3 regions of the Pseudomonas sp. P1_A1 genome follow, and region 2 is predicted to be linked to each of the others. Evidence: predicted binding sites of a transcription regulator. Region 2 holds the regulator's gene; each other region holds the start of a gene.
What was found. Region 2 encodes FliA, which starts transcription of late flagellar genes. Its sites were predicted from a motif close to CTAAAGTTTNNNNNNNNNNNGCCGNTAA; they were not measured.
Positions count from the first base shown of each region.

Region 1: a site for FliA is predicted at 2,158-2,185, ahead of motA (flagellar motor stator protein MotA). Genes of this name have one in related genera too.
Region 3: a site for FliA is predicted at 2,570-2,597, ahead of AC1D2Q_RS06585 (methyl-accepting chemotaxis protein). Genes of this name have one in related genera too.

Region 1 is NZ_JBFTZE010000005.1:204,506-208,815, forward strand. It holds gene AC1D2Q_RS09910 (sterol desaturase family protein) at 1-78, opposite strand, end outside; gene motB (flagellar motor protein MotB) at 188-1,234, opposite strand; gene motA (flagellar motor stator protein MotA) at 1,238-2,089, opposite strand; gene AC1D2Q_RS09925 (HDOD domain-containing protein) at 2,256-3,788, shown strand; gene rhdA (thiosulfate sulfurtransferase) at 3,955-4,310, shown strand, end outside.
Region 2 is NZ_JBFTZE010000010.1:194,849-199,158, reverse strand. It holds gene AC1D2Q_RS17120 (chemotaxis protein CheA) at 1-298, opposite strand, end outside; gene AC1D2Q_RS17115 (protein phosphatase CheZ) at 336-1,124, opposite strand; gene AC1D2Q_RS17110 (chemotaxis response regulator CheY) at 1,146-1,517, opposite strand; gene fliA (RNA polymerase sigma factor FliA) at 1,685-2,425, opposite strand; gene fleN (flagellar synthesis regulator FleN) at 2,422-3,252, opposite strand; gene flhF (flagellar biosynthesis GTPase FlhF) at 3,369-4,310, opposite strand, start outside.
Region 3 is NZ_JBFTZE010000003.1:308,425-312,734, reverse strand. It holds gene AC1D2Q_RS06595 (AAA family ATPase) at 1-125, opposite strand, end outside; gene pnuC (nicotinamide riboside transporter PnuC) at 122-685, opposite strand; gene AC1D2Q_RS06585 (methyl-accepting chemotaxis protein) at 807-2,441, opposite strand; gene AC1D2Q_RS06580 (undecaprenyl-diphosphate phosphatase) at 2,737-3,567, shown strand; gene AC1D2Q_RS06575 (DUF1294 domain-containing protein) at 3,564-3,992, shown strand; gene AC1D2Q_RS06570 (MmcQ/YjbR family DNA-binding protein) at 4,002-4,310, opposite strand, start outside.

The DNA.
Region 1 (4,310 bases), on a different contig from region 2:
GTAGCCACTGACCCGCCCTTCACCAAACTTGAAGGGCGCATTGCCATGCTGCTGAAAATAGGACTTGAGTCTTTCCATTACTGATCTTCCATGATTCCGAAAACAAACTTGCAGTGAGTCGAGTCATTGCGACGCTGCAGTGACGCAGCCAGAAACAGAAAAGCCACTCAGGTGGCTTTTCTGCAGGTTATTGCTTGGGCGGTACAGCGGGTTTGGGCGGCTCGCCCGGCTTCGGCGCCGGATTATCAAACAGATTCAAACGCTCACGAAGTTCGTGTGCCGGCAGCGGTTCTTTATCCGCCGGCAATGCGTTCGGATCGGCTGGAGGCGCATGCACTTCGCCGGGGCCGCCCTGCCCTTGCGTCGGCACTGGCGCCGGCTCGGCACCTTGTTCGCCTTCAATGGCACGCTGGGCTTTCTTGGTCAGCACCACGATGTCGATCCGGCGGTTGACCGGATTGAACGGGTTCTCCCTGTCGAACAGCGCCGACGAGGCATAACCGACGACTCGCGCGACCTGAGCGTCCGGATAACTGCCGGCGACCAATGCACGGCGAGCCGCGTTGGCGCGGTTGGCCGAGAGTTCCCAGTTGCCGAAATCGCCGGTGCCCGAGTACGGCTTGGCATCGGTGTGGCCGCTGATGCTGATCTTGTTCGGCACCGCTTTGATGGTGTCGGCCATGGCCAGCAGGATGTCTTCGAAGTACGGCTTCAGACGCGCACTGCCGGAGTCGAACATCGGGCGGTTTTCGGCGTCCATGATCTGGATGCGCAAACCGTCCTGGGTGATCTCGAAGAGGATCTGGTCCTTGAATTTCTGCAATTGCGGGTTTTCATTGACCTTGTTCTGCAACTCTTGCAGCAACAACTCCAGGCGTTCCTTCTCGACCTGCTCGGCCATGCCTTCAACCTGCTCGGCGTCGATGGTCACCTTGTCTGGCTGCGGCTGAGATTTCACCTCCGGGTTGAGAGTGTTCTCCGGTGCCAGGGTCGGTGTGCCGCCCAGGTCGATGATGTACGGCGTACCGCTTTCGGAAAACCCGACCGGGTCCTTGAAGTAACCGGCGATGGCGATCTTCTGTTCAGGCGTCGCGGTGGACAGCAGCCACAACACCAGGAAGAACGCCATCATCGCCGTCGCGAAGTCCGCGAAGGCGATTTTCCAGGCGCCCCCGTGATGCCCTCCGGCGATGCGCTTGACGCGCTTGATGATTATCGGCTGGTTATTTTCCATGACTTAACGACCGCGAACCGCTTGTTCCAGCTCAGCGAAGCTAGGACGGTGCGCCGGGTACAGAACCTTGCGACCGAACTCCACCGCCAGCGACGGCGGCATCCCGGAAGCCGAAGCTACCAGCGAAGCCTTGATGGCTTCGTAGGTGTTCAGTTCTTCCTTGGCATCGTGAGCCAGGGAGTGGGCCAGCGGGCCAAAGAAACCGTAGGCCGCGAGAATACCGAAGAAGGTACCGACCAGTGCCGCCCCCACGTGCAGACCGATGGACTTCTGGTCGCCTTCGCCCAGGGATGCCATGGTCACCACGATCCCCAATACCGCCGCGACGATACCGAAACCGGGCATGGCGTCGGCGATGCCGTTCACCGCATGGGACGGGTGCTCGAGGTCTTCCTTGAGGCTATAGAGTTCCATGTCGAACAGGCCTTCCAGCTCATGGGGAGCCATGTTGCCGGAGGACATGATGCGCAGGTAATCGCAGATGAACGCGGTCATGCGTTCGTCTTTGAGCACCGCCGGGTACTTGGCGAAGATCGGGCTCGCGGCGGCATCTTCGATGTCGCCTTCGATCGCCATCATGCCTTCGCGACGGCTCTTGTTGAGGATCTCGTAAATCAGCCCCAGCACTTCCAGGTAGAAGGTGTGGTTGAAACGCGAACTGAACATGCCCAAGGACTTCTTGAGCACGTGCATTGTCATGTGGCCGGGGTTGGCCTGCAGGAAGGCGCCAAGGGCCGCGCCACCGATAATCATCACCTCGAAAGGCTGGATGAGAGCGGCAATCTTGCCGTGGGAAAGCACGTATCCGCCGAGCACGCTCGCGAATACGACGATGATGCCGATAATTTTAGCCATAGGTAGGAGAGCACTTACTGAGTCGGGTTCAAGGTCATATTCGGAAGTTAAAAAATCTCTTCTTCTACTTATCGGCAAAACTGCGCCAGACTATAGCCAGTTAAGGCGAAAAGCTAATTTGACCCGTTCAGGGCATAGGTAAAGCAGACGATGATCGCGTCCAGACATGGCTAACGAAACGAACGTCCCAACGCCAAAACCAACCACGCTTGAAAGCTGGGTCAAGCTTCTCGATGGCGTACGCCTGCCGGTTCCGCAAGCCAGCCACGACCGGGTCTGCAAAGCGATCCGCGATAACCGCAGCTCGCTGCGCGACATCGCCGACCTGATGCAGGAAAGCCCGGCCCTGGCCTTGAGCGTGATTCGCGAAGCCAACCGTCACACCCATGGCAGCATGACCACGCCGGCTGAAAACCTTGAGGTGGCGATCAATCGCCTCGGTTTGAAACGCACCGAAGAACTGCTCGACCGCCTGCCTGCCGAACCCCAATTGCAAATCCCCGTCGCCCTGCGCCAGCTTCAACTGATCAGCCAGCACGCCACTCAACAGGCCAACGGTTTTTTTGCCAGTCGCCTGGCGCGACTGTGGCAGGACATCCACTGGGGCAGTCTGCTGTTTCTCTCGCCACTCTGGCCCATGGCGCTGACCCATCCGCAGTTGCTTGAAGAGTGGGAGTTGCGGGTCATCCATAAAGGCGAGTCGGCGCGCAAAGTCGAGAAGCAATTATTCGGTGTTCGCCTGCTGGATATCTGTCTGGCGCTGGTGGACACCTGGCACTTGCCGATCTGGGTGCAGCAAGGTTATCGGCTGCTGCGCAGCGAACAACGTGAACTGGTGAAAGTCCTGCGCATCGCACGGGACAGCGATCACCCATTGCGCCAACAGAACCGCCTCGATGATGACCCGACGTTGCGCCGCTGGCTCAATCAGCCCGCCAATACCGTGCTGCTGGCCAACGGTCTGGCGCTGGCGGCACAACAGGCCTGGGACAGTCCCCACTGCGAGCGCTGGCAGTACCTGACCAGCCTTTACCTGCAAATGCCGATGGAGGAGGTGCAACAACAATTGCACCAGCAGGCCGCCAACAGCGCTCGTCAACACGCCATGCCGGACCTCTGGCACCCGGCCGAATCGCTGATCTGGCCACCGGGTGCGCACCACGCTCATGCCGGTTTGTTGCCCGCGCCGGCGCCGACCGCCGAAGACCTGGCGAAGTGGCGCAAGCAATGCGCCGAATTGCTGGTGGAGCCGAGCCGCTTTACCAATGCCATGCACTTGACCACGTCGGCCCGGGACGCTCTGGTGGCGTGTGGCATGCGCCGGGTGATGATTCTGATGGCCGATCGCACGCATGCCAATTTGCGTGTGCACCAGACCGCCGGGCTACCCAAGGAAGTGGCCGGCCTGAACCTGGTGGTCAGCCAGAGCACCGTGCTGCAACGCCTGCTCGCGCAACAGGCCCAGGTGCGCCTGACGCCGGCCAACAACGCACAATTCTCGGCCCTGCTGCCAGCCAGCCTGCGTAACCAATTCAGTGGCGAACACCTGCTGCTGCGTTCACTGGTCAACAACGGCCGGGTGATCATGATCGTGGTAGCGGATCAGGGCGGCGGACCGTTCTCGGAAATCACCGTGCAAGCGTTCGGCAAAACCGCTCAATGCATCGAAAAGGCCCTGCACAGCTTTAGCCACCGCTAGGGCCGTGTAGCAGCTGCCGCACGCAGCCTCGCAAGCTCGACAGCTGCTACGGCGTGGCATTAACCGCCAGGGCCTGTTTACGGTTATTTCCTGCCCCAAAATAACTGATAACAGGCCCTCATGACGCTGCGCTACAATCCTCCCCTTTGTGCTCTGGAGACCTCACATGTCTGACTTCTCTGGCTTGGCGCTGGTGATCGAACCGAGCGACCTGCTCCCGCGTCTCGACTCCCGCGAACTGATTCTGGTGGACCTGACCAGCAGCGCCCGCTATGCCGAAGGGCATATCCCCGGTGCACGCTTTGTCGATCCAAAACGCACTCAGCTGGGTCAGGCGCCTGCGCCTGGCCTGTTGCCGACCCACGCCGCGCTTGAAGCATTGTTCGGCGAACTGGGGCACAACCCCGATGCGGTCTATGTCGTCTATGACGATGAAGGCGGCGGTTGGGCCGGGCGTTTTATCTGGCTGCTGGATGTCATCGGCCACAGCAAGTATCACTACGTCAACGGTGGCCTGCCGGC
Region 2 (4,310 bases):
TCACCGCGTCCAGCGCTTCGAGAACCACGTCCATCAGTTCCGAGTCGACGCGACGCTCACCCTTGCGCAGGATGTCGAACACGTTCTCGGCGATGTGACAGCACTCCACCAGCTCGTTGAGCTGGAGGAAGCCGGCGCCCCCTTTTACAGTGTGAAAACCGCGAAAAATTGCATTGAGCAAGTCCGCATCATCGGGTCGGCTTTCCAGCTCGACCAGCTGCTCGGACAGTTGCTCTAGAATCTCGCCGGCCTCAACCAGGAAATCCTGAAGGATCTCTTCATCGGCGCCGAAGCTCATTAAGGGGGTGCTCCTACAGGTCTAAAAACCCAGAAAACTAAAATCCAAGACTGGATAACAAATCGTCCACATCGTCCTGACCGGACACAACGTCTTCTCTTTTATCGGCATGAATCTGCGGACCTTCACCCTGAGAGAGATGTTTTTGTGGATCTTTTTCAGCCAGCATCGCCTCACGGTCATGTTCGATACCCGCAAAGCGGTCTACGTGACTGGCCATGAGTACGAGCTTGAGCAGGTTGCTTTCAACTTCGGTGACCAATTGGGTCACACGCTTGATCACCTGGCCGGTGAGGTCCTGGTAATCCTGGGCCAGCAGAATGTCGTTGAGGTTGCTCGACACGACGCGGTTGTCTTCACTGCTGCGTGTCAGGAAACCGTCGACCCGCCGGGCCAGCTCGCGGAACTCTTCAGCCCCGACTTCGCGACGCATGAACCGTCCCCAATCCGTGCTCAGCGCCTGGGCTTCGTCGCTCAGGCTGTTGATCAGCGGCGTGGCGTTTTCCACCAGGTCCATGGTGCGGTTGGCCGCGGCCTCGGTCAGCTTGACCACATAGGACAGGCGCTCGGTGGCATCCGTGATCTGAGACACTTCCTCGGCTTGCGGCATGTGCGGGTCAATCTGGAAATTGACGATCGCGCTATGCAGCTCGCGGGTGAGCTTGCCCACTTCCTGATACAGGCCGCGGTCACGGGTCTGGTTGAGCTCATGGATCAGTTGCACAGCGTCGCCGAACTTGCCTTTTTCAAGGCTGTCGACCAGTTCGACCGCGTGTTTTTTCAGGGTCGACTCGAAATCGCCCTGTGAAGATTCGTTATGCTCCATAGCTCCCCCGTGCGCAGTACATCAGCCAATGCGTTCGAAAATCTTCTCGATTTTTTCTTTCAACGCCTGGGCCGTGAAGGGCTTGACCACATAGCCGTTAACACCGGCCTGGGCCGCTTCGATAATCTGCTCGCGCTTGGCTTCAGCGGTCACCATCAGCACCGGCAGATGCTTGAGCCTTTCATCGGCGCGCACCGCACGAAGCAGGTCGATGCCGGTCATCCCGGGCATGTTCCAGTCGGTCACCAGAAAATCGAAGTTACCGCTTTGCAGCATCGGCAACCCGGTCAACCCGTCATCGGCCTCGGCGGTGTTGGTGAACCCAAGGTCACGCAACAGGTTTTTTATGATCCGCCGCATCGTTGAGAAGTCATCAACGATGAGGATTTTCATGTTCTTGTCCAATTCGACCTCCAAGCAGTCTTAAACGCGCCCAGCACCTGGACGCGCCATTTCAATCAATCCGGCAAAGCACTCAATGACTGTCTGGAGCACAACAGATCGAGACCGGTACGGTTCAACACCACACCAGCTCCATTCGCAGTGTCCCCACACTGCCTTCAGCGCGCTCGCCACTCCCCCAAACGCCCCCGCAAACGGGCCGCGCACTGGCTGTGTAACTGGCTGACCCGAGATTCGCTAACCCCCAGGACCTCACCGATTTCCTTGAGATTCAACTCTTCGTCGTAGTACAGCGCCAACACCAGTCGCTCACGCTCCGGCAAATTGGCAATCGCGTCCGCCAGCGCCGCCTGGAAGCGTTCATCTTCCAGATCGCGTGACGGCTCGAGATGAGCACTCGCGCCATCCTCATGCAGCCCTTCGTGTTCGCCGTCCTGCAACAGATCGTCGAAACTGAATAACCGGCTGCCCAGGGTGTCGTTCAAAATCCCGTAATAATCGTCGAGACTCAATTGGAGTTCGGCCGCAACTTCGTGATCTTTAGCGTCACGGCCGGTTTTAGCTTCAATCGAGCGAATCGCGTCGCTGACCATGCGGGTATTGCGATGGACCGAACGTGGCGCCCAGTCCCCCTTGCGCACTTCATCGAGCATCGCGCCGCGGATTCGAATGCCCGCGTACGTCTCGAAACTCGCGCCTTTGCTGGCGTCGTATTTGGTTGATACTTCAAGCAGGCCGATCATCCCGGCCTGGATCAGGTCTTCGACCTGGACACTGGCCGGCAGACGCGCCAGCAAGTGGTAGGCAATGCGTTTGACCAGTGGCGCGTAACGCTCGATCAGCTCGTACTGCGCGTCACGTGCCGACTTCTTGTAGAGGTTGTAACCGCTGGCTGTCATAGCACGGGTCCTGCCGTTTGTTGCACGAGGCGCTCGACGAAAAACTCCAGGTGCCCACGCGGGTTGGCCGGCAGTGGCCAGGTATCGACCTTCTGTGCGATCGCCTTGAACGCCAGGGCGCACTTGGAACGCGGAAAGGCTTCATACACCGCGCGTTGCTTCTGCACAGCCTTGCGCACGCTTTCGTCGTAAGGCACCGCACCGACATATTGTAAGGCGACGTCGAGGAAGCGATCCGTGACCTTGGTCAACTTGGCAAACAGGTTGCGGCCCTCCTGCGGGCTCTGCGCCATGTTGGCCAAGACGCGGAAGCGGTTCATGCCGTAGTCGCGGTTAAGCAGTTTGATCAGCGCGTAGGCGTCGGTGATCGAGGTCGGCTCGTCGCACACCACCAGCAAGACTTCCTGCGCGGCGCGCACGAAGCTGACTACCGAGTCACCAATGCCCGCAGCGGTGTCGATCACCAATACGTCGAGGTTGTCGCCGATGTCGCTGAATGCCTGGATCAGGCCGGCATGCTGGGCCGGGCTCAGATGAACCATGCTCTGGGTGCCGGAGGCGGCCGGAACGATGCGGATACCGCCAGGCCCTTGCAACAGCACGTCGCGCAGCTCACAGCGGCCTTCGATCACGTCGGCCAGCGTGCGTTTGGGTGTCAGTCCCAACAGAACGTCGACGTTCGCCAGCCCCAGATCGGCATCCAGCAGCATGACGCGCCGGCCGAGCTCAGCTAGAGCCAGGGACAAGTTCACTGACACGTTAGTCTTCCCGACGCCACCTTTGCCGCCGGTCACCGCGATCACCTGTACGGGATGCATGCTGCCCATGTTATTTCTTTACCTTGTCTTACTTAGACGGAGGCCACATTACTGGCTGCGCGTTCACCATCGGAACAATGCATGGCAGACCATCGATGTAGGTACAAAAAATGTTCATTAACACCTCAGCCAACCTGCTTGGTCGGGCTGTGGTAAATATCAGCGAACATGTCAGCCATGGCTTCTTCGCTGGGTTCTTCCTGCATTTGTACGCTAACGGCGCGGCTGACCAACTGATGACGACGTGGCAGATGCAAATCATCCGGAATCCGCGGACCATCGGTCAGGTAAGCCACCGGCAACTCATGACTGATCGCCAGGCTCAACACCTCGCCCAGACTTGCCGTTTCATCCAGTTTAGTCAGGATGCAGCCGGCGAGGCCGCAGCGTTTGTAACTGTGATAAGCGGCGGTTAGAACCTGTTTCTGGCTGGTGGTTGCCAGGACCAGATAATTTTTTGATTTGATGCCGCGCCCGGCCAGGCTTTCGAGCTGCATCCGCAGTGCCGGATCGCTGGCCTGAAGGCCGGCGGTATCGATCAGCACCACGCGTTTGCGCAGCAAGGGCTCCAGCGCCTGCACCAGGGATTGGCCCGGGTCAACGTGGGTCACCGACACATTGAGGATCCGGCCCAGTGTCTTGAGCTGCTCCTGGGCACCAATGCGATAGCTGTCCATGCTCACCAGCGCGATGTTCTGCGCGCCGTACTTGAGCACGTAACGGGCCGCAAGCTTGGCCAGCGTGGTGGTCTTGCCCATGCCGGCCGGACCGACCATGGCAATCACACCGCCCTCTTCCAGTGGCTCGACTTCCGGGGTGGCGATCATCCGCGCCAGGTGCGCGAGCAACATGCGCCAGGCCTGACGAGGCTCTTCAATGTCGGTAATCAGTGCCAGCAGATCGCGCGACAACGGGCCGGACAGGCCGATGCGTTGCAGGCGACGCCAGAGGTTGGCCTGGGCCGGACGGCTGCCTTGCAGCTGATTCCAGGCCAGCGAGCCAAGCTGCACTTCCATCAGTTCACGCAGGCTGTTGAGCTCGAAACGCATCGAATCGAAGGCGCGCGG
Region 3 (4,310 bases), on a different contig from region 2:
GCCTCCTGTTCAATGAACCAGCGCACGTATTCGCCCACCAGAACGCCGCCAAATTGCTGTTGCAGCTCGGTGGCGAGCCAGCTCTTGCCGCTGGATTCTGGCCCTGTGAGCACCAGCACTTTCATGTGCGCAACGCCGGGTCGGCGCGCCACGTCCGCCAGCCTTGCACCGCCAGCAGGGCGAAAACCCCATAGAGGGCGGCGGTCAGATACAGCTCTTTGTAGATGAACAGGCCGACGAAGATGACGTCCAGTGCGATCCACAGCGGCCAGCATTGCAGGCGTTTTTGCGCCATCCATAACTGTGCTACCAGGCTGAAACCGGTCAAGGCGGCGTCGAGCCAGGGTTGGGCGGCGTCGGTCCAGTGAGCCATCGCAGCCCCCAGCAGCAGGCTGCCGACCGCGCCCACGGCCAGCCCGAGCGCGACGGATTTGCCATCGAGCAGGCTGACGTGCCGCCCGTCATGCGTCACGCCCGGGCGAGTCCACTGCCTCCAGCCGTAAAGCTGCAACGCGGCGTAGATCACTTGCAGCAGCATGTCTGAATACAGCTTCACCTCGAAAAAGATCCAGCTGTACAGCAGCACCATGACCAGACCGACCGGCCAGCACCAGGGGTTCTGTTTGACCGTCAGCCAGACGGCAATCACACCGAGGGCGGCGGCAAACAGTTCAAGCCCGGACATGGGGGATCCTTGGGGAAGACGAAAGGGGGGAGGATTGTAGCGGCAGGCGTGGCCAAGTAGAACCGGCTTGCGCGGTCCGGTGTAGCAGCAGCCTCGCAGGTTCGGCAGCCGCTACAAGTGATCAGACGCGAAACTGCTTGAGCAACCCGTTCAACTGTTCACTCAATTCCTTGAGGTGAACACTGGCCACGCTCGACTGCTCGGCCGCCAATGCCGTGCTGTGGGACAACCCGGCGGCCTGGGTGACGTTCTGATTGATGTCTTCCACCACATGCGCCTGCTGCAAGGTTGCACTGGCAATCGAGGCATTCAAGCCGTTGAGGTTGCGCAAGGCCTGGCCGATGGCATTCAGGCTGGCACCGGCCAGGCCGGCCTGCTCGATGGTGATTTGCGAGGCACGGCTGCTGTCGCCAATGACCTTGACCGCCGCTTCGGAATGGCTTTGCAGGCGTTCGATCATCGACTGGATTTCTGCCGTCGACTTCTGGGTGCGCTGGGCCAGCAGGCGCACTTCATCGGCGACCACCGCAAACCCTCGACCTTGCTCACCGGCCCGGGCGGCTTCGATGGCGGCGTTGAGGGCCAGCAGGTTGGTTTGCTCGGCGATGGAGCGAATCACTTCCAGGACACTGCCGATTTGCGTGCTTTCGTCGGCCAGCGTACGAATCACTTCGACCGCTTGATCGATGGTCGAAGACAGTTTATCGATCTGCTGCAGGCTGCCATCGATATTGATCTGCCCCTGCTGCGCCTGAGATTCGGCATCGCGCATTTCACTGGCCGCATGTTCGGCATTTTTCGCTACGTCCTGTACGCCGTAGGTCACTTCGTTGATCGCGGTCGCCACCAGTTCCATTTGCTGGGATTGCTGCTGGCTGCGTTGCTGGGCTTGCGTGGCGTCGTTGCCCAGTTCGCTGGAAGACTGGCCCAGCGCGCCGGCGGATACTTGCAACTGACTGATCACCAGGCGCAGCTTGGCGGTAAAGGCATTGAAGTGCCGGGCCAGTTGCGTGACTTCGTCCTGGCCATGGGTATCGAGGCTGCGGGTCAGGTCGCTTTCACCGCTGGCGATGTTGGCCATGGCGTTCACGGTTTCCTGCAACGGGCGCACGATGCTGCGGGCAATCATGATCACCAGCAGCGCCATGATCAGGGCAATCACCAGGCCGACGAAAGACGCCTTCCACACCTGCGCATTAAACTCGGCCTGCATGTCGTCGATGTACACGCCCGAACCGATTACCCAACCCCAGGGCTCGAACAGTTTGACGTAGGAGGTTTTTTCCACCGGCGCACTGGCACCCGGCTTCGGCCAGCGATAGTTGACCATGCCGGCGCCCTTGGCCTTGGCGATGGCAGCCATTTCGTTGAACAGTGCAAAACCGTCCGGGTCGCGGATCGTCGAGAGGTTCTGGCCTTCAAGTTTTGGGTTGGTCGGGTGCATGACCATGACCGGCGTCAGGTCGTTGATCCAGAAATAGTCATTCTGGTCGTAGCGCAAACCACGCACGGCGGTCAGTGCCTGCTGCTGCGCGACGGCGCGGGTGAGGGTGCCGGCGGTTTCCAGATCGTGGTAGTAGGTCAGGATGCCACTGGCGGTCTGCACCACATGCTGGGTCTTCTGGGCCTTGGCCTGATAGAGGTCGTCGTGGATCTGCTTGAGCATCAACGCACCCAACGTCAACAGCATCACCACGGCCACGATCAAGATAAGCCACAAGCGTCGACTGATCGACACACTGCGCAAGCTGTTCATAACGCTGTTACTCCGTTTTCTTGTTCTTGTCATAAACGATCGCCAGCATCCAACCACACGTTGCCGATCGAGGCCTATCCGACTCAGGTCCTATTACGCGGCAGCGTAAATGAGGCTTGTCTGATAGGATTTCGGCCCCGCGCGGGAAAACCTGAGTCCAAGTCGATTTTTCACGGAATTTTTACGGTTTTGTGTAGATCTTGTGCGCGCGGGGTTTCAACGCACGCTGATCGCGAATAACGCTCTACAAATTATTAACGGGGCATGCCTGGGGGCATGGCTTCTTGGGGGAATGATGGATCTTTGGACAGCCTTTCAGGCATTGATTTTAGGCGTTATAGAAGGGCTGACCGAGTTCTTGCCCATTTCCAGTACCGGGCACCAGATCATTGTGGCGGACCTGCTCAATTTCGGCGGCGAGCGGGCAATGGCTTTCAATATCATCATTCAGCTCGGCGCGATTCTGGCGGTGGTCTGGGAGTTTCGCCGCAAGATCCTCGACGTGGTCATCGGTTTGCCGACGCAACCCAGCGCTCGACGCTTTACCGCGAACCTGTTGATCGCCTTCCTGCCGGCCGTGGTATTGGGGGTGATTTTCGCTGACCTGATCCACAAGTACCTGTTCAACCCGATCACCGTGGCCAGCGCATTGGTCGTGGGCGGGGTCATCATGTTGTGGGCTGAACGCCGGCAGCATGTCGTGCATGCCGAAAGCGTCGATGACATCACCTGGAAAGAAGCCCTGAAAGTCGGTTTCGCCCAGTGCCTGGCGATGATCCCGGGGACCTCGCGTTCCGGTTCGACGATCATCGGCGGTTTGCTGTTCGGCTTGTCGCGCAAGACGGCCACCGAATTCTCGTTCTTCCTTGCCATGCCAACCATGGTCGGCGCAGCGGTGTACTCGGGCTATAAATACCGCCACCTGTTTGTGCCGGCTGATTTCCCGGTGTTCGCCATCGGCTTCGTCACCGCGTTTATCTTCGCAATGATCGCCGTCCGGGGCCTGCTCAAGTTCATCGCCAGCCACAGCTACGCGGCGTTCGCCTGGTATCGCATTGCGTTCGGCCTGGTGATCCTGGCGACCTGGCAGTTCGGTTGGGTCGACTGGACCGCGGCCAAGCCATGAGCGACGCCACCGCACGCAACAACCCCGGGCGCAAGTCCGGGGGAGCGATTCAAAACCTGCGGTTGAAATTGCTGGTGTTCGTTGCGCTGTGCGCAGTGCCGTTGTTTGGCTCGGTGTCGCTGTGGCTGCGCGGGGTGTCGGTGATTCCCCTGGCCGCCTATGGCGTCGTCAGTGTGCTGGCGTTTTTCCTGTACTGGGGGGACAAGTACAAGGCCCGCGCCGACAGTTGGCGCACGCCGGAGAACGTCTTGCACGCGGTGGAACTGGCGGGTGGTTGGCCGGGTGCCTTGCTGGCCCAGCAAGTGTTTCGGCACAAGACCCGCAAGGTTTCGTTTCAACTGGTGTTCTGGCTCATCGTGCTGATGCATCAGGTGTTCTGGATCGACCAGTTGTTTCTTGGGGCTAATCTGTTTGCGCTGTTCTAAGCGCAGGCTTTAAAGCAGCAAGCCGACCTGCGTGCGCTTGGGCAACTTGCTCACCACCAATTGGTGGGAACGTTGCAGCAAGCCTTGCAGCTCTTCGATGCCCAGCGGGTAGGGCGTTTCCATGATGATCCACTGCGCCCGGGCCAGATACGGCGCCGGGTGAATGCCCGGTCGGTCGCAATGGCCCAGGAACAGGTCCTTGTCGACCTTGAAGGCCAGGGACTGGCCCCGCAGGTTCTGCAAGGCGAACATCTTGTTCCCGGCAATCGAAAACACCCGCACGCCACCCCACTTGTAATCCTCCCGCGCGCCGGGCAG